4 regions of the Isoptericola sp. NPDC056134 genome follow, and region 1 is predicted to be linked to each of the others. Evidence: riboswitches for the same ligand, from Rfam matches in the RefSeq annotation. Region 1 holds a riboswitch; each other region holds the start of a gene.
What was found. Region 1 has a riboswitch for S-adenosylmethionine ahead of ACFCZN_RS02155 (methylenetetrahydrofolate reductase). Riboswitches for the same ligand answer to the same signal wherever they lie in the genome.

Region 2: it holds a riboswitch for S-adenosylmethionine, as region 1 does, so the genes downstream of both, ACFCZN_RS06520 (ABC transporter substrate-binding protein) here and ACFCZN_RS02155 (methylenetetrahydrofolate reductase) in region 1, are expected to answer to the same signal.
Region 3: it holds a riboswitch for S-adenosylmethionine, as region 1 does, so the genes downstream of both, ACFCZN_RS06580 (LLM class flavin-dependent oxidoreductase) here and ACFCZN_RS02155 (methylenetetrahydrofolate reductase) in region 1, are expected to answer to the same signal.
Region 4: it holds a riboswitch for S-adenosylmethionine, as region 1 does, so the genes downstream of both, ACFCZN_RS10415 (NADPH-dependent FMN reductase) here and ACFCZN_RS02155 (methylenetetrahydrofolate reductase) in region 1, are expected to answer to the same signal.

Annotation. Positions count from the first base shown of each region.
Region 1 covers NZ_JBHJVM010000001.1:489,739-494,538, forward strand. Annotated here, with positions in the region: gene metE (5-methyltetrahydropteroyltriglutamate--homocysteine S-methyltransferase) at 1-1,548, opposite strand, end outside; gene ACFCZN_RS02155 (methylenetetrahydrofolate reductase) at 1,577-2,611, opposite strand; SAM riboswitch class I at 2,617-2,723, opposite strand; gene ACFCZN_RS02160 (NADP-dependent oxidoreductase) at 2,817-3,716, opposite strand; gene ACFCZN_RS02165 (hypothetical protein) at 3,776-4,800, opposite strand, start outside.
Region 2 covers NZ_JBHJVM010000005.1:20,759-25,558, forward strand. Annotated here, with positions in the region: gene ACFCZN_RS06515 (ABC transporter permease) at 1-11, opposite strand, end outside; gene ACFCZN_RS06520 (ABC transporter substrate-binding protein) at 13-1,674, opposite strand; SAM riboswitch class IV at 1,750-1,863, opposite strand; gene ACFCZN_RS06525 (DUF4395 domain-containing protein) at 2,012-2,488, opposite strand; gene ACFCZN_RS06530 (TlpA family protein disulfide reductase) at 2,520-2,954, opposite strand; gene ACFCZN_RS06535 (LLM class flavin-dependent oxidoreductase) at 3,051-4,199, opposite strand; gene ACFCZN_RS06540 (LLM class flavin-dependent oxidoreductase) at 4,199-4,800, opposite strand, start outside.
Region 3 covers NZ_JBHJVM010000005.1:32,075-36,874, reverse strand. Annotated here, with positions in the region: gene ACFCZN_RS06595 (LacI family DNA-binding transcriptional regulator) at 1-719, shown strand, start outside; gene ACFCZN_RS06590 (MmcQ/YjbR family DNA-binding protein) at 733-1,161, opposite strand; gene ACFCZN_RS06585 (GTP pyrophosphokinase family protein) at 1,169-1,951, opposite strand; SAM riboswitch class IV at 2,130-2,243, shown strand; gene ACFCZN_RS06580 (LLM class flavin-dependent oxidoreductase) at 2,579-3,850, shown strand; gene ACFCZN_RS06575 (DUF1684 domain-containing protein) at 3,946-4,800, shown strand, end outside.
Region 4 covers NZ_JBHJVM010000009.1:171-4,001, forward strand. Annotated here, with positions in the region: partial or broken gene ACFCZN_RS10405 (hypothetical protein) at 1-301, opposite strand, end outside; gene ACFCZN_RS10410 (flavin reductase family protein) at 316-849, opposite strand; gene ACFCZN_RS10415 (NADPH-dependent FMN reductase) at 879-1,481, opposite strand; SAM riboswitch class IV at 1,503-1,637, opposite strand; gene ACFCZN_RS10420 (DoxX family protein) at 1,778-2,332, opposite strand; gene ACFCZN_RS10425 (MazG nucleotide pyrophosphohydrolase domain-containing protein) at 2,481-2,900, shown strand; partial or broken gene ACFCZN_RS10430 (DNA polymerase IV) at 2,974-3,831, shown strand, end outside.

The DNA.
Region 1 (4,800 bases):
CCCGATCTCCTCCCGCATCGCGGCGGAGTAGTCGGCGTCGGACAGCTCGCCCTTCGTCCACGCGGCGCGGGCCTTGCGGATCTCCGGGGTCTGCGGGAACGAGCCGATCGTCGTCGTGGGCAGCGGGGGCAGGTCGAGCCGCGCGGCCTGCGCGGCAGCGCGCTCCGTGTACGGGCCACGGGCGAAGTCGGCGTCGGTGAGCGCCGCGGCCCGGTCGCGCACCGCGGGCACGACGACGCCCTCCGCCGTCGCGCGCGAGGCCACGGCCGCGGACGACGCGGCGAGCGCGTCCGCGACGGACTCCCGCCCGTCGGCGAGGGCACGGGCCAGGGTCGCGACCTCGCCCACCTTCTGGTCGGCGAACGCGAGCCAGTCGCGCAGGCGCGGGTCGAGCGTGGTGCCCGCCGCCTGCTGGTCGAAGACCTCGTCCTCGACGTCGTGCGGCACGTGCAGCAGCGACGTCGACGTGCCGACGGCGAGGGCCCCGGCGCCGAGGCCCCGCAGCGACTCGACGACGTCGAGCTTGGCGGCCAGGTCGGCCCGCCAGACGTTGTGCCCGTCGACCACGCCGGCGACGAGGGTCTTGTCCTCGAGACCCGGGACCGGGCCGGCGGGCACGGCGCCCTTGACCAGGTCGATCGCGATCGCGTCGACGTCGGTGCCCGCGAGCACGGCGAGTCCGTCGTCGCCGAGCCCGCCGAACGGCGCCGTCAACAGGATCGCGGGCCGCACGCCCGCCGAGTCCTCGGAGGCGGTGTCGTCGGTGGCCGTCGCGAGGTCGGTCGCCAGGGTGCGGTACGCCGAGGCGATCGCCGCGTGCAGGCGCTCCGCCGGCACGTCGAGGGAGTCCGTGACGAGCGCGGGTTCGTCGAGCTGCACCCACGGCACGCCGACGGCGGCCAGCGCGCGGAGCAGGTCGGCGTACGCGGCGACGACGTCGTCGAGCCGGTCGAGCGGGTGGAAGCCCTCGCCCGCCTCGTCGGCCGCCTTCGACAGCGCGAGGAACGTCACCGGGCCCACGAGCACCGGGCGCGTCGTGACGCCGGCCTCCTTGGCCTCGGCGTACTCGCGCACGATGCGGTGGTCGGCGAACGAGACCGGCGTCGTCTCGCTGATCTCCGGCACGAGGTAGTGGTAGTTGGTGTCGAACCACTTGGTCATCTCGAGCGGGGCGTCCTCGCCGCGGCCGCGGGCCACGGTGAAGTAGCCGTCGAGCTCGAGCGAGCCGTCCTCGTCGTCGAGCAGGTCGCGGAACCGCTCGGGGACGGCGCCCAGCAGCGCGACGACGTCGAGCACCTGGTCGTAGTAGGAGAACGCGCCGGGCACGGAGCCGTCGTCGGGGTTGAGGCCGAGGTCGACGAGGCGGCGGGCCGTCTCGCGGCGCAGCGCGCCGGCCGCGACCTCCAGGTCGACGGCGTCGGTGCGCCCGGCCCAGAACGACTCGACGGCCTTCTTGAGCTCGCGGCGGCGCCCGATGCGCGGGTAGCCGAGGATCGTGCCACCGGGAAATGCCGTGGCGGGGGTGGGGCGTGTCGATGTGGTGGACATGAGCACTCCAGAGTTCGGGCTCCGCGCGTCAGACGGCGGGAGCCTGGGTCGGGATGCTCGGTACCCACGGCCTTCTGGCCAGGTCCGCGCCGTCCGACGTGGCGTCGGCCGGCGCCGGTCCGCCGAGGTGGACACCCTCGAGCAGGTCCAGAGCGGGACGGTACTTGTTGAACGTGTACACGTGGATGCCGGGTGCGCCCGCGTCGAGCACGCGCTGGGCGAGCTCCACGGCACGCGCGGTCCCGTAGGCGTGCTGGGCCTCCGGGTCCGGCAGGGCGTCGAGCGCGTCCAGCAGGTGCCGGGGCGCGCGGACGCCGGTGAGCTCCTCGACGCGACGGAGCCGGCGCGGCTCGGTCGTGGGCAGCTGCCCGGCGAGGATCGGGATCGTCACCCCGGCCGCGCGGGCCTCGGCGACGAAGTCGGTGTAGGAGTCGGCCTCGTAGAACAGCTGCGTGATGGCGAAGCTCGCCCCCGCGTCCTGCTTCTCCTTGAGGCGCCGGACCTCCTGGGCCCGGGTGGTGCCGGCCTGCACGTTGCCGTCGACGAACGTCGCGACGGCGATCGTCATCGGGCGCGCGGCGCCGCGCAGCGCGGCCCCGGGGTCGGTCGCGCAGCGCCGCGCCTCGACCTCGCGCAGCAGGTGCACGAGCTCGATCGAGGACGCGACGCCGTCGGCGGGCGGCTCCCAGTCCGGCTGGTCCTTCGGCGGGTCGCCCCGCAGGGCGAGGAACGCGCGGGTGCCGGCGTCGAGGAAGTCGTCGATGACGGCGGAGACGTCCTCGCGGTGCGCGCCCACGCAGGTCAGGTGGGCCACGGGCAGGACGGGCGTGCCCGCGAGCAGGGTGGACACGACCTGGCGTGCGGTCGCCCGGTCACCGCCGCCGGCGCCGTACGTCACGGACACGAAGTCCGGTCGTGCGGCCACGAGCCGGCGCGCCGTCTCCCAGAACTTGGGGGCGGCGTCCGGCCGGCGCGGCGGCATGAGCTCGAACGAGACCGTCGGGCGTGCCGGCAACGCCGGCTGAGCTGCCGGGGTGGGCGAAAGGGATGCCTCTGCGACCATGCGTCACTCCATCGATCCTGGCGTGAGCACCTTCGTCCTCGGGAGGCTTCCGTCGGAGAACGGGTTGCTGCGGCGTCGTCGAGCCAGGACTCTCGGCCGCTCTGGATGGCTTGTCACGCGATCGTACGCAGCATCCGCGATACGGGCGAGGATGAGACCGCCTGGTGAGACGATCGCCGATGCAGATCGGGCGGGAACGCCCTGGTCAGGGCACCAGCACGACCTTGCCGCCCGCGCGGCCCGTCTCGACGAGCGCGTGGGCGCTCGGCGCGTCGGCCAGCGGCAGCACCGCGCCGACGGTGGTCACGAGGTCGCCGCGGGCCAGGGCGTCGACGGCCTCGGCGAGCTCGCCGGCGTCGCGCTCGGACCGCCAGCTGGCCTCGACGCCGAGGTCCGCCGCGGCGTCGTCGGCGATGGTGACGATGCGCTCGGTGCCGCCGCGCAGGGCGATCGAGTCGGGCAGCACGCCCGCGCCGGTGGTGTCGAGGACGGCGTCCACGCCGTCGGGGGCGAGGGCGCGGACCCGCTCCACGAGCCCCGCGCCGTAGGTGGTGGGCGTCGCGCCGAGGGCGGCGACGCGCTCCTGGTTCCGCGGCGACGCCGTGCCGATCACGCGGGCGCCGCGACGCACGGCGAGCTGGACGGCCAGCTCGCCCACCGACCCCGAGGCGCCGTGCACGAGCAGGGTCTCCCCGGGCCGGACGTCGAGGAGGCGCAGCACGCGGGTCGCGGTCTCGGCCGCGACGGGGACGGTGACGGCGTCGGTCGCGGCGAGCCCGTCGGGCACGCGCGCGAAGACCGACGTGAGGGCGAGCTCCGCGTACCCGCCGCCGACGGCGAACCCGACCACGCGGTCGCCGGGCGCGACGCCGGCCACGCCGTCCCCGACCTGGTCGACGACTCCCGCCACCTCCAGCCCGGGCACGACGGCCGACGTCGGCGCCGGGCCGCCGGTCGCCCCGGCACGCGACTTCACGTCCCAGCCGTTGACGGCGGCCGCCTCGACACGCACGCGCACCTGGCCGGGCCCGGCCTGCGGGTCGGGGACGTCGGCGAGGTGCAGCGCCTCGGGGCCGCCGTGGGTCTCGAACACGATCGCGCGCACGTCTCCTCCTCAGGCAGTAGCGGAACACGGTACCGAGGTCCTCGTGCCCCGGGCCGAGATCAGGCGAGCACCGGTGCGGCGTCGGCGTCGGTCGGGCCCGTGACGTCGCCGGGCGCGCTCATGAGCCATTCGGTGGCGAAGAGGACCTTGTCGGTGAGGCCGAGGATCGCGTCGCGGATCTCGACGTGCGGGGTGGAGAACGCGAGTCGGGCGACGGACCGTGCGCCGGGAGCCGGCGCCCAGTAGTCGACCAGGAGCAGGGAGACGTCCTGGCCGCCGAGCTCGGCCGCACCCCGGCCGACGCGGACGTGGCGCAGGAACGGCCCCGAGAGGGTGTCGGTGACGGTGAGCTCGTCGTCGGGTCCGAGCCGGGGGTGGATGCGGTCGTGGATGCGTTGCAGGTGCGTGACCTCGCCGGCCTCGGGGCCGAGGTCGTGCCAGTACAGCGTGAGGTTGAGCGCGAGGGCGGCGTCCTTTCCGGGCAGCACCAGGTAGGCCATCACCTGCCCGCCCGCGGCCGCGGCCTTCGCGGCGACCGCGGTGAGCTGCTCCCGCAGGTCGCGCCGCAGCCCTGCCCCGCGGTCGCCGAGCCCCGCGCCCTGCTGCTTGACGATCGCGCGGATCTGCAGGTCGCGCTGCGCCTCGTCCTCCAGGTCGATCAGGGCCCAGTGGTCGGGCAGGTTGAGCTCGATGCCGATGCCGCGTGACCCTCCGGGCTCGTCCACGCTGGCCATGGCGTGCAGGCCCTCGATGCTGATGCCCGCCCCGGAGTCGTCGGACATACCCGTCGGATCGTCGTCGGGGTCGAGGTCCAGGGCGGCCAGAGTCTCGGCGACGCCGAGGACCATCGGGTGCGGCCCGGCAGGGTCGACCACGACCCGCTCGAGCACCGCGCCGTGGCGCGTGAGGAACGGGGCGAGCGAGTCGCGACGACGCAGGCTGAACTCGCGTCCCGGGTCGTCCCCGAGGAACGTCTCGAGAGCCTCGGGGGAGGAGAAGAGACACACGTCGTACGGCTTCGCCGAGCCGACGGGTGCGTGAAAGACCCGCACCTGCGGCGTCCCGTCCTCCCGCTCGAGGTGCG
Region 2 (4,800 bases), on a different contig from region 1:
TAGCGGGTCATCTCACTCTCCCGCGCCGTCGGTCACCCAGGCGTCGTAGAAGTCGAGCCGCGAGGAGGCCTCGAAGGTCAGCCCCTGCACGCGGTCGGCCGCCGCGATCGTGGTGGACAGCTCGTAGACCGGGATGGCGTGACCACGCTCCAGCAGCAGCCTCGACGCCTCGGAGACCAGCGTCCGGCGCTCCTCGGGGTCGGTGGCGGCGGCCGAGTCGTCGAGCAGCTCGTCGACCTCCTCCGGGTCGCGCTGGTTCACGTTGCGCGCGTTCGCCGAGAAGATCGTGCGCAGCACGTCGGCGTCCGACCGGGTGAGGTTGTAGTAGTCGAAGTCGAAGTCGCCGGCGGCGGTGGCCGCCTCCTTCTCGGCCACCGTGACGTGCTTGAGCTGCAGGTCGACCCCGATCTGCCGGAGCTGCTGCTGCACGAGCTCGAGCGCGCCGGGCTCCTGCCAGAACGTCACCGTGGTGGAGAGCCTCCGACCGTCCTTCTCGCGGATGCCGTCGGCGCCCACGACCCAGCCCGCGTCGTCCAGGACCTTCGTCGCACCCTCGGGGTCGTACGCGAGCAGGTCGTCCGCACCCTCGAACAGCGGCGTCGAACGGGACAGCACACCGGTGGCCGGCTGGTCCTGCGGCGTCAGCACGGTGTCCACGATCTGCTGGCGGTCGATCCCCTTGACGAGCGCGGTGCGCACGGCCTCGTCGGCGGCCAGCGGGCTGGACTCGTTGGGGAACAGGTTGAACACGACGCCCGGGTTCGCGCGGTAGGACAGCCAGAACCCGTTGCCGTCGAACTGCGGCAGGTCGACGGCGTTCAGCGCGGCGGTCGCGTCGATCTGTCCCGACTGCAGGGATCCGGAGCGCACACCCGCCTCGGGGATGACCTTCAGGGTCACCGTGTCGAGGTACGCCTCGCCCGTGTGGCTGCTGGCCTCCGACCCCCAGTCGTAGCCCGCGACCTTCTCCAGCACGATCTCCTGGTCCGGGGTGTAGGACTTCACGGCGAACGGCCCGGAGCCGACGTACTTCCCGGCGCAGCGATCCTCGGTCGAGAGGGTCGCCGAGTCGGGCGAGAGCAGGCCGAGGGAGAACGTCGACGTCGCCTGGAGGAACTGCGCGCTCGGCTCGTCAAAGTCGACGGTCACGGTGTGCTCGTCCACGACGGTGGTGCCTGCGTAGCCGACGAGGTACTGGGAGCCGAGGGACGCCACGGCACCCAGGTCGACGATCGCGTCGAAGTTGGTCTTCACCGCGGCGGCGTCGATCGGCGTGCCGTCGGCGAACGTGGCGTCGTCGCGCAGGTGGAACGTGTAGCTGGAGGCGTCGTCGTTCACCTCCCAGCTCTCCGCGAGCCAGGGCAGGATCTCGCCGGACTCCGGGTCCTGTGCGGTGAGCGACGCGACGGTCTGACGGGCGGCCGCGATCGCGTCGTTGTTGCCGACCTGCTGCGGGTCGACGCAGTGCGAGTCCACCGTGATGGCGAACGTCAGGTCGCCGCCGGCGACGGGCTCGCCGCTCGCGTCGGCGCCGGTGCCCGCGGTGTCGGCGCCCGTCGAGCAGGCGCTGAGCAGGAGGCCGGCGGCCGAGACGGTGGCGGCGAGCCCGACGACGCTGCGTCGCGGGGTGCGCCTGGGGTCCTGGGTGCGCGGTGCGCGCGGGGTGGTGGTCATCGCGTGGTGTTCCTCGTGGTCATGGCGGGTCGCCCCCCGCGCCGGCACGGGCCGGGGCGCGGTCATGGACGACCGGAGCCGTGCTTACCCGGCCGCGGGCGCGGCGGGGTCAGGTCGTTCCCGGAGCACCCCGTCACGTCGAAGGGTTGCTGGCCAGCGAGCCGGGCCTGGGTGCTGGCGCTCGTCACCTGGGCGGCAGGGAAGCCGCCGCGGCCTCCCGAGTCAAGGGTCGGGCGGGTCGTCTCACATCACGGACGCGGGACGGGCGCCGCAGACGCCGAAGGCCCCGCCGTCGGTGACGGCGGGGCCTCGAGGGGTCCGGTGGTGGGCGGCGGCCTCAGCGGGCGGAGGGCCGCAGGCGCGCGCCGAGCAGGTAGAGCTCGCAGCCGAGGCACAGGCCGACGACGGCGTTGAGGCCGGCCGCGACGAACGCGATCCCCGCGGCCCACGGCACCGCGGCCAGCACGCCTGCGAGGCCGAGCACGACGCCGACGCCCGTGACGACGAGGCCGACGAGCTGGGCGAACCGCGGCGGGCGCGGGTCCTCGAGCTCGGCGGGCGGCGCGAGCCGGGGGCGAACGAGGGTCTTGAAGAGCCAGCCCTGCACCGTGCCCTGCGCGCCGCGCACGGCGCCCAGGAGGAACCCGGCGGCCACGACGGCGAGCAGCACGAGGCCGGCGGGGCTCGCCCCGAGGAGCACGACCACGGCGAGCAGCAGCGCCGTGACGGCGGCGCCCACCCGAGGGCCGCGCGGGTCGATGCCGGCCGGGGCCCGCGTGACGGGGGCCTGGCCGGCGGGACGCTCGGAGGTCATCGGTTCTCCTCGGGGACGGGGTTCGGCGGGCTCAGCCGACGGGGACGACGGCGGCCAGGGCCTGGCGCGCCTGAGCGGGCGACATCCCGCCGCTGCTGCGGGCGGCCTGCGCCCCGGTCGCGTCCAGCACCAGCACCGTCGGGGTGGTGAGGACGCCGAGCTCGCGCACGAGGTCGAGATGGTCGTCGACGTCGAGCTCGTGGTGCTCCACGCCGGCCTCGCGCTCGACGAGGCCCTCCAGCACGCGGGCCGTGGCGCGGCACGGGGCGCACACCTCGGCGGACAGCTGGACGAACGTCGCCCGCTCCCCCAGCCGGACCCCGCGGGCCGCCCAGTCCACGACGGGGTCCTGCCGCGCGGGCGTGGTGCGGACGCGCCCCTGGCGGGACCTCCACACCGCGCCGAGGACGACGGTCGCCAGGACGAGCACGGCCAGGATCACCAGCTGGGTGGGCTGGACCGTCACGGTGGCCTCCTCACACGGTCGACGTCGCGGCCATTCTCCCCGCCGCCCACCATCCGGTCGACGGGATGACCGCATGCCGGACACCCCGCCGGGCGGTCAGACGGTCAGCGCCTCGGCACGCGTGCCGTCGTGCACCGCGGGGGCCTGCGCCGCGGTGAGGCCGGCGGCCCGCCGCTCGTCGTCGGGCCCCCAGAGCGTCGTCGTGACCTCGGCGCGCACGACGGGCGCGACCTCGGCCGCGAACCGGCGCAGCACGTCCTCCTGGCGGGACGGCTCCAGCAGGTGGTTCACCGAGACGGACTGCAGCACGTGCCCGAAGGAGCCGTGGTAGTCGAGGATCTTCTCGGCCACCCGCTCGGGCGACCCGACCAGCGCCGGGCCGCGCTCGACGGCGTCCTCGATCGTCTCGAACGCCTGGGCCTTGCCGACGTGCGTCGCGGGGTCGTAGCCGCGCGCCCGCAGCCGCGCGACCTGCCCCTCGTACAGCGGCCGGTACTGCTCGATCGCCTGCTCCGTGGTGTCGGCGAGGAACAGGCCCCCGGAGCCGGCGCCGACGAACCGGTACGCCGGGTCGTGCCCGGCGGCCGCGTACCGCTCGCGATACCGGTCGATCAGCCGCCCATAGCTCTCCCGCGGCTGCAGCGCGTTGGCGCTCACGATCGGGTCGCCCCACCGGGCGGCCAGGTCGACGGCGAACTCGCTCGTCGCGGACCCGTGCCAGATGCGGAAGGGCCCGGCGAAGGGTCGCGGCAGTGTGGTGGCGTGCTCCAGCCGGTGGCGGTGGCGGCCCGACCAGGTGACGTCCTCGGACGACAGGAGCAGCCGCAGGAGCTCGTAGTTCTCCTCGAGGTACTCGTACTGCTTCGCGATGTCGAGGCCGAGCAGCGGGTACTGCAGCTCCTCGTTGCCCTTGCCGATGACGATCTCCAGCCGCCCGCGGGAGAGCTGGTCGACGGTCGCCAGGTCCTCCGCCACCCGGATCGGGTCGAGCAGGGACAGCACGGTCACGCCGGTCGACAGCAGGATCCGGCGGGTGCGGGCCGCCACCGCCCCGAGGATCACGGTGGGCGCGGACGACAGCACGTCGCCGGCGTGCCGCTCCCCGACCGCGAACGAGTCGAACCCGAGCTCCTCGGCCAGCACCGCGTGCTCGACGACGCGCGCGAGGCGGTCCGCGGGCGGCACCGCCTCTCCCGTGACGGGATGGGGCGGGTTGAAGACGATGTCGAGCAGCTGGAAGCGCATCAGGCCACGCGCTCCCCGGTGCCGACCGCCGCGCCGTCGGCGTCCGCGGAGGCCTCGGCCGTCGCAGCGGCCCGGGCGGTCGCGCGGTCGCGCGCGGCCACGCCCTCGCGCACGAGCGGGATGACGTGTCTGCCGAAGTCGATGGCGTCGTCGAGCAGGTCGTAACCGCGCGCCGAGATGACCCGCACCCCGAGGTCGTAGTAGGCGAGCAGCGCCTCCGCGACCTGCTCGGGCGTGCCGACCAGCGCGTTGGAGTTGCCGGCCCCTCCCGTCGCCTTCGCCGTGGCGGTCCAGAGCGCGGTGTCGTACCGGTCCCCCGCGGCGGCGATCTCGAGCAGGCGCTGCGACCCGGCGTTCTCGGGCCTGTCGATCGGGTGCCGCCGGGACAGCTGCCCGCCCAGCTGCGCCTTGCGCGCCTCGATCCGGTCCAGCACGCGGTGCGCCTTCTCCCAGGCCAGCTCCTCGGTGGGCGCCACGATCGGCCGGAAGGCCGCGTGGATGCGCGGCGGCGTCGTGCGTCCCGCGGCCGCGGCCTCGGCGTGCACGCGGTCGATCTGCTCCTGCGTGCGGGCCAGGGGCTCGCCCCACACGGCGTAGATGT
Region 3 (4,800 bases), on a different contig from region 1:
CCGACATGTCGGAGGAGAAGCAGCGCACGTACGTCGATCTGTTCGTCGAGGACCGGGTGGCGGGCATCCTCGTCGCGGCGAACCACGGGTCGACGCACGACCTGCACCGCTCGGCGCCGGGCGTGCCGCTCGTCGTCGTCGACGCGCCGGGCGACCACTCCGACGTCTGCTCCGTGGTGCCGGACAACGAGCTGGGCGGCTACCTCGCCGCGACGCACCTCGTCGAGCAGGGGCGCCGGCGGCTCCTGTTCGCCGGCACGACCGAGCTCGTGCCGGTCCGCGACCGCCTGCTGGGGGTCGAACGTGCCGTCGCCGAGCACCCGGGCGTCGTGCTCGAGGTGGAGCAGACGGGGAACGTCCAGGTCGAGGACGGGCGCCGCGTGGGCGACGACATCGTGCTGCGCGACCCCCGCGAGCGTCCCGACGCCGTCGTCGCGGCGGCGGACCTGCTCGCCGTGGGCGTGCAGCAGTCGCTGCTGCTGTCGTCGTCGCTGCGGGTGCCGGACGACGTCGCGATCATCGGCTACGACGACAACCGCGCCGCGTGGGACTCCGCCGTCCCGCTGTCGACGATTCGGCAGCCGGGGGAGGCCGTCGGCCGGGAGGCGGTGCGGCTCCTGCTGGAGGAGCTGGAGACCGGACCCGAGGCCCACCGGCACCGGCTCGTCACGTGCGAGCCGCGGCTCGTGGTGCGGGCGAGCACCGCCGGAACCTCCTGACGGGTCGGCGGGGTCAGCCGCCCGGCGGGAGCCGGCCGATGAGCACGTCGCGCAGGCCGGTGCGGGACCGCTCCGTGTCGTCGAGGTCGACCGGTCGCAGGCGACGGGGGAGTGCCGCGACGACCAGCGCGTACGCCTCGAGGACCAGCTCCTCCACGAGGTCGGGCGTGATCCCCGGCCCTGGGGCCAGCGAGATCCAGTGGCGCTTGTTCATGTGGTAGCCGGCGGTCACGCTCTCGAGCTCCTGGCGGAGCGCCTCGCCGTCGTCGGGCGTGCACTTGAGCGTCACGAGCGGGGTGCCCGTGACCTCCGTGGTCATGCAGAACACCTTGCCCTGGACCTTGAACACGTCGTGGTCGGGCCCGAAGGGCCAGGTGCGGGTGGCACCGGGGAGGGCGAGCGCGACGGCGGCGGCGAGGTCCTGGTGCTCGGAGGGCCCCATGCCCGCCTCAGCTCTCGCGGGTCGTGCGGAGCACGTCTCCCTCGGCCTTGGCCGCCGTCCAGAAGGTGCGGAGCATCTCCTCGGGGGTGAGCAGCGAGTCCCGCTGCTCGACAGGCTCCGCCTCGCCGGCGATGGCCTTGACCTCGTCGTGGATGCGTTCCATGGAGCTGTCGAGCGACGACGCGACGTCGGCGGCGAGCTTGAGCGAGTCCGTGAGGTGCCGGGGCACGTCGCGCGCGTACTTGTAGTAGATCTTGTGCTCGAGGCTCGCCCAGAAGTCCATGGCGATGGTGCGCAGCTGGATCTCGACGACGACGTGCTCGACCCGGTCGGAGAGGTACACGGGCACCTGGACGATGAGGTGCAAGGACTTGTACCCGTTCGCCTTGGGGTGGGCGATGTAGTCGCGCTCCTCCAGGACGGTGATGTCGGCCTGGTTGGTCAGCATGTCGCGGACCTTGTAGATGTCGGAGACGAAGCTGCAGGTGACGCGGACCCCCGCGACGTCGAACATCTGCTGGCGCACGCCGTCGGGCGTCAGCGGGATGCCCTTGCGGCGGCACTTCGCCACGATCGACTCGAGCGACTTGAGCCGCGAGCCCACGTGCTCCACGGGGTTGTAGTTCTGCATGAGCCGGAACTCGTCGCGCAGGATCGAGATCTTCGTCATGACCTCGTCGATCCCGAACTTGTAGGTGAGGACGAGCCGGCGCAGCTGGTCGACCAGCTCCCGGATCTCGGCGACCGCGGGAGTGTGCTGCTCGGGTCCGTGCCCTGCGTCCTGGCTCACGGGCACCACGGTAGACGGGTTTCCTGACGCTCGATAATCCGATAAAAACGGTCGGAACTGTTCGGTATTCGAGACGGTCGGGAGGAACCGTTGACACCCCCCTTCCGGAGACCTACGTTCCTGCGCACCGGGTCGGACGACCGCGGCGCCCCAGGCGGTGCGGCCGGACGTCCCGGATGGTCACGAGCTCCGACGCGAAGCCCCGGCTCGTCGGACGGCAACCCCCAGCGCGGGCGGGTGCCCCGGGTGAGGACCAGGCCGGCCGTCGCCGACGGCACGGCAACACGCGACCCCCGCCCCGGCGGGGAGCAGGAGAGGACGAGCATGCACCGCGACGCCACCACCGTGCGCCCCCTGTCGTCCCGGCACGTGCCGTCCGCCTCGCCGGTGACCTCGGCGTCCGCCCGGGCGTGGTGTCGACGCCGCTGATCGCGGCCTGATCGTCCGCCGCCCGCGGCGGACGACCCTCCTCGACGGCCCGGCACCTGCCGGGCCCGGCCGCAGACGGCCCCGCCCGCCCGTCCCGGCGGGCCTTCCTCCCCGTGCCCTCCCGACGGCGGCGCGCACCCGCAGGTCCACGACCCGCGCCCGAGTGCGCCCGTCCGCCGCGCCCTGATCGGAGCCGACGTGCCCTACTCCCTGCCCTCGACGTCCACCACCAGCACCCCGTCCCCCCTCGTCGTCGGCGTCGACCTCACGGCGGCCGGCGCCCGCCCCGGCGTGCACCGGGCGCGCGGCATCGTGCAGCCGCGGTCGTTCGACGCCGAGCGCTTCGTCCAGCTCGTGCGCACCGCCGACGGCGGCGGCCTCGACCTCGTCACCCTCGACGAGGGCTTCCTGCTGCACCCGGGCCGGCGGCAGGTGACCGGGCGGCTCGACGCGGCCGTGGCCGCCGCACGGGTGGCACCCCACACCACGCGGGCCGGGCTGGTCGCCGCCGTCGACACCGCGCACGTGGACCCGGCGCACGTCGCCCAGGCCGTCGCCCGCGTCGACCAGGCGAGCTCCGGCCGGGCCGGGTGGCAGGTCGGGCTCCCCACCGGAACCGTCGCCCAGGACGACGCGTGGGCGGAGCAGGCCCGCGACGTCGCGGCACAGGTCGTGCGGCACTGGGACGGGCTCGCGACGTCGGCCGGGCCGAACGCGGGTGACACGGCCGGCGCCGTCGCCGTCGACGACGAGGGGCGCTTCCGCGTGGACCACGACGGCATCCGCTTCGCCGTGCGCCGGCACCGGCCCGCCGAGGGCCGGGCCGCCGACGGGTCCCGGAGCGCCGGGACGCGGCAGGGGCGGCCGCCCGTCGTCGTCTCCGCCCGGAGCGAGGCCGCGCTCGACCTCGCCGCCCGGACGGCGGACGTCGTGCGCGTCGCCGCCACCGCGCCCGCCCGCGCCGTCCGGCTGCGCTCCCGGCTGCGCGACGCTGCCGAGGCCGCGGGCCGCGACCCCGACACGCTGCGCGTGCTCACCGAGGCGTATGTCGTGCTGGCCGAGGACCGGGCCAGCGCGCAGGCGCGGCTGGAGCTGGTCGAAGCCCTCGAGGGCCCGGAGATCTCCGGCGGGCTGCTCGTCGTGGCCGGCACCCCCGACGACCTCGCCGAGACGATCGTGGACTGGCGGGACGCCGGCGCGTCCGACGGGTTCCTGCTGCGGCCCTCGTCGCTCGGCCCCGACCTGGACGCCCTCGTCGACGGTGTGCTCCCGCGCCTCGCGCGGGACGGCGTGCGGGCGGTGGCGTCCCCGGCGCCGCGTACCCTCCGCGCGACCCTCGGGCTGCCGGACGTGGGGCCCGCCGCCGACGCCGGCGATGCCGGCAGCGCCGTCGTCGCCCCCGCACCGGCGCACGCGCGGCCGCGCGCCCGGGCGGGCCGCACCGCCGACTCCCGGCTGGTGCGCGCGTGACCGCCCGCCCCGACGCCCGCCACGTCACCCCCGCCGCCCGCATCGCCGACACCCGCCGCGACGTCGCTCGCCCTCTTGTGACCGGAGGCCCCCCGATGACCGTCACCGACACACCACGCGTCCGTCCCACGGACCCCGCAGGCGCCCCTGCGCACGCGCCGGCCGCCGGTTCCGCCGCCGGTCCTGCCGCGGCACGGAGCGCGAGCCGGCGGGCCGACCGCGAGCGCGAGCTCGCCGCGCCCCACGGCTGGCTGAGCCTGGCGGGGTTCCACTGGCTGCCCTCGCGACCCGAGCCGCTGCCCGGCGTGCCCGGGCTCTGGCTCGCCGACGGTGCCGGCGCCCACCTGCGGCCGGGGGAGGCCGACGGACCCCGGGTCCGAGGGCCGGAGGTCGCGGACGGCGCGTACGACGGCGACGTCCCCGAGGGTGGCAGCGTCGTCCTGGGCACGTTCCTGCCCTCCGGGCGCGAGCCCGCCGACGGCGCCGACCCGGACCTCCCGCCGGCAGGGGAGACGGCCGCGGTGGCGATCGAGCTGGTGCGGCGCACCGGACGCCTCGCGATCCGGCTGCGCGACCCGCACGCCCGCACGCGCCTCGACTTCGCCGGGGTGCCCGCCTTCGACCACGACCCCTCGTGGGCGGTCGAGGCGCCCGTCCGCCTGTACGACGTACCCCGCGGGCTCGTGGTCGGGGCCGCCCGTCCCGGCCTGGTGCACCGGCTGCAGGCGGTCGGCGAGCTCGACCTGAAGCGCGGCGACCGGACGGTCACGCTCGTGCTGACCGGCTCCCCGGGTGGCGCCCCGACGCTGCTCTTCAGCGACGAGGCACCCGGCGTCGCGCCCTGGCGGGTGGTGCGCCCCGAGCTCCCCGGGTCCCTGACCCCGGGCGACGCGGGCGTCGCACACCTCGACCTCAACGACGCCGTCAACCTGCCGTACGCGTTCAGCGAC
Region 4 (3,831 bases), on a different contig from region 1:
GGTAGGTGGCCGGGACCTGGGGCACCAGGCCGATCGCGGTGGTGGTGCGGGCCACGAACGCCGCGCGCGTGACGGCGTCGAGCCGCGCGGAGCCGGGCGACCCGGCGACCGCGGGCAGCAGCGCGTCGGCGAACGTCGCGAAGGTGACGCCGGCGTTCTCGGCACGCCGCACGCCGCGGGCGAGGCGAGGTGCCCCGACGAGCTCGGCCGGCGTGAGGCCTGTCGCGGCGGCTGCCGCAGGGTGGGCGCCCGCGCCGTCGACGTCGAGCCCGACGACGAAGGGGGTGGTGAGGTCGGTCATGTGTCGCTGTCCCGTCAGATCGCGGACTCGTCGCCGAGCCGGTGGTAGGTGCGGTCGAGGTAGACCAGGGGCGAGGTCCCGTCCGACCCGGACTGCAGCGCGCGCAGCGAGACCAGGTAGCTGTCGCCGACCGGGGTGCGCTGCAGCACGCGGGCGCGCACCCAGGAGACGGCTCCGTCGATGACGGGCTCGCCCGAGGGCAGCGCCGTCCAGCCGCCCCCCGCGAAGCGGTCGATGCCGCTGGTGGCGAAGCGGGCGGAGAGGTCGTCCTGATGGTCGGCGAGGAAGCTGATCGCGAGCGTGCTGGCCGCCGAGACGGCGGGCCAGGACGACGACGTGGACGCCAGCGAGAACGCGAGCAGGGGCGGCGCGGCGGACACGGAGATCACGGACGTGGCGGTGAACCCGACGGGGCGGCCCGCGTGCTCGAGCGCGACGACGGCCACGCCGGCCGGGTGCTGGCGGAACACCGTCTTGAACTCGTCCGGGGACAGCTGGGGCTCGTCCTGCTGGGCCAGGAGCTCCTCGATCTCGGACAGGGCGGACAGGTCGGTGCGCTGGTGGGCGTGTTCCGTGGTCACAGGGCGGCTCCCGTCAGCTCGGCGGTCGAGGGGGTGGTCGAGGGGGTGGTGGTCGTGGCCGACGGGACGGGGACGCCGGCGGCCCGGCGCAACGGCGTCGCCCAGCGGGCGAACCAGGGGTCCAGCGCCTCGCCGAGCTCCGGCAGCTGGGCCTCGGTGAGGGTCAGCGTGCGGGTGGGCACGACCGCGCCCAGCTCCACGAGCACGGGTCGGAGGTGTGCCTCGCCGGCGAGGGCGTGCGCCGGGTTGCCGGACACGACGAGCGGCACGACGACGACGCCCGCCAGGCCGTCGGGCCCGTAGAGGTCGAGGAACGCCTTGAGGAGGCCCGTGTAGGAGGCCTTGTAGACGGGGGTCGCGACGACGGCGACCGTGGCGCGCGCCAGGCGCTCCTTCGCCGCGTCGGCGGCCGGGTGCGCGGCCGTGAGGATCTCGCCCGCGAACGCCGCGAGCTCGATCGTCGCCACGTCCGCGGTGCCGAGCAGCTCGGCGACGCGGCTGGCGGCGGCCTCCGCCGCGGTCACGGTGCGCGAGCCCGCGCGCGGGTTGCCGGAGACCACCACCACGGAGGGGGTGGCGGGGCGGGTGTTCTCGGTCATGGGTCGTCCCTCGCAGTCCGTCGATCACGCTTGCCGCACGGCGTCTCGACCCGCGGGGACGGGCCGGCCGGCGGCCAGGTCATCTCCCGGAGCACCCCGCCGTGACATGGGGGTTGCTGCCCAGCCAGCCGGGGCTTCGCGCTGGGGCTCGTGACCTGCGCGGAGGTATAGCAGCCGGTCGGACGAACGCCAGGGCCGTCCGGAGACTTCTCACCATCCGGACACGTGGACGCACCGGAGCCTCCGGCCGGGGGGACGGCCGGAGGCTCCGGGGTGGTGCGAGGGCGCCTGTCTCGTCAGGCCTCCAGGCGAAGGCGCGCGCCGAGCGCGACGGCCGCGACGACGGCGGCGCCCGCGACCAGGACGACGTCCTTGAGCACGTACTGGCCCAGCAGGGTCATGCCGTGCCCGAACAGCTCGTCGCCGAACAGCGCGACGGGGGACAGGATGCCGACCATCGCGACGGCGAGGACGACCAGCCCGACCCGCAGCAGGCGGCCGGAGACCAGGGTGAGCCCGATGAAGGTCTCCATGACGGCGACCAGGACGACGGCGGTCGTGGCGGGGACGAGCCCGAGCGTGAGCGTCTCGACGGTGCGGCCCGCGATCTCCTCGGCGGGGCTGGCGCCGGGGAAGAACTTCAGGACGCCGAAGCCGAGGAACACGAGCCCGAGCGCGACCCGCAGAGCCGGGACGGACCACCGGGTGAGGAACCGGGCGAGGGCGGTGACGGCGACGTCGAGCCGCAGCGCCACCTGCTCGGCCAGCGCGTTCGGGAGCCGACGGGCGGCGGGGGCGCTCGGTGCGCGGGTGCCGGCGGTCGTGCGGTGGGTCGGGGTGGAGACGGACATGGTGGTGCTCTCTTCCAGGGGGAGGTGCGACCCGGGGGTGGTCGCCCTGGGAGAGAGCGGCCCACGGGGCCGGGAATGCGTGCGCCCCCGGTTTTCGCCCGGTCCTCACCCGCTCGACGACGCGCCCGGCACCGCCTACGGTGCCGGCATGGACCACGAGCCGATGCGACGGGTCGCCGAGTTCCGTGCGGCGTTCGACCTCGAGGTCGAGACCGCCCGACCGGGTCTGGCGGAGCACCGCCGGGCGCTGCTGGCAGAGGAGTCCGGGGAGGCGGCCGAGGCGCTCGCGGACCTCGCGACGGCGCTGGCCGAGGGCGGCGACGTCGCCGCCGCGCACCGGGCCGTGGCGAAGGAGCTGGCCGACGTCCTCTACGTCACGTACGGCGCCGCCGACGCGCTGGGGATCGACCTTCCGGCGGTGTTCGTCGAGGTCCACCGCTCGAACATGAGCAAGGTGGACGCCGACGGCTGCGTGCTGCGGCGGGCGGACGGCAAGGTGCTGAAGGGGTCGGGATACAGCCCGCCGGACCTCGGCGCGCTGGTCTCCCCGCCGACGGGCCCCGCGTAGGTTTCCGCACGACGGTCCCCGCGCGGACGTCCCCGCGCGGCGCGGACCCCGCGCCGTGGCGCAGACTCGGGGCATGGGCGCGCGCCGCTTCCGCTGGGTGCTGCACATCGACCTCGACCAGTTCCTGGCCGCGGTCGAGGTGCTGCGGCGCCCGGAGCTCGCGGGCAGGCCGGTGATCGTCGGTGGGCGCGGCGACCCGACGGAGCGGGCGGTGGTCTCCACCGCGTCGTACGAGGCGCGGGCGTACGGCGTCCGGTCGGGGATGCCGCTGCGCGTGGCGGCCCGCAAGGTCCCGGACGCGGTGATCCTGCCGGTCGACCACCCGGTGTACGAGGCGGCCTCCGCGCAGGTGATGGGGGCGCTGCGCGGGCTGGGCACGGTGGTCGAGGTCCTCGGCTGGGACGAGGCGTTCCTCGGGTACGACGGCGAGGCCCCGGAGGCGTTCGCGCACGACGCGCAGCGGGCGGTGCTCGACGCGACCGACCTGCGCTGCTCGGTCGGCATCGGCGACACCAAGGTCCGCGCGAAGATCGCGACGGGGTTCGGCAAGCCGGCGGGTGTCTACCGGCTCACCGCGGAGAACTGGTTCGAGGTGATGGGGGAGCGTCCGACCTCCGACCTGTGGGGCGTGGGCCCCCGGGTGTCGAAGCGGCTCGCGGCGCACGGCATCGACACCGTCGCGCAGCTCGCCGCCGCGGACGACGCCGTCCTGGTCGGTGAGCTCGGGCCGCGGATGGGCGCCTGGTACGGGGAGCTGGGGCGCGGGGAGGGCTCCGCCGTCGTCGACGACACCCCGTGGGTGGCCCGCGGGCACAGCCGGGAGACCACCTACCAGCGCAACCTCACGACGACCGACCAGGTCACGGCGGCGTTGCGGGAGCTCGCCGCGCAGGCGCACGCGGACACCGAGGCCGAGGGCCGGGCGGTGTTC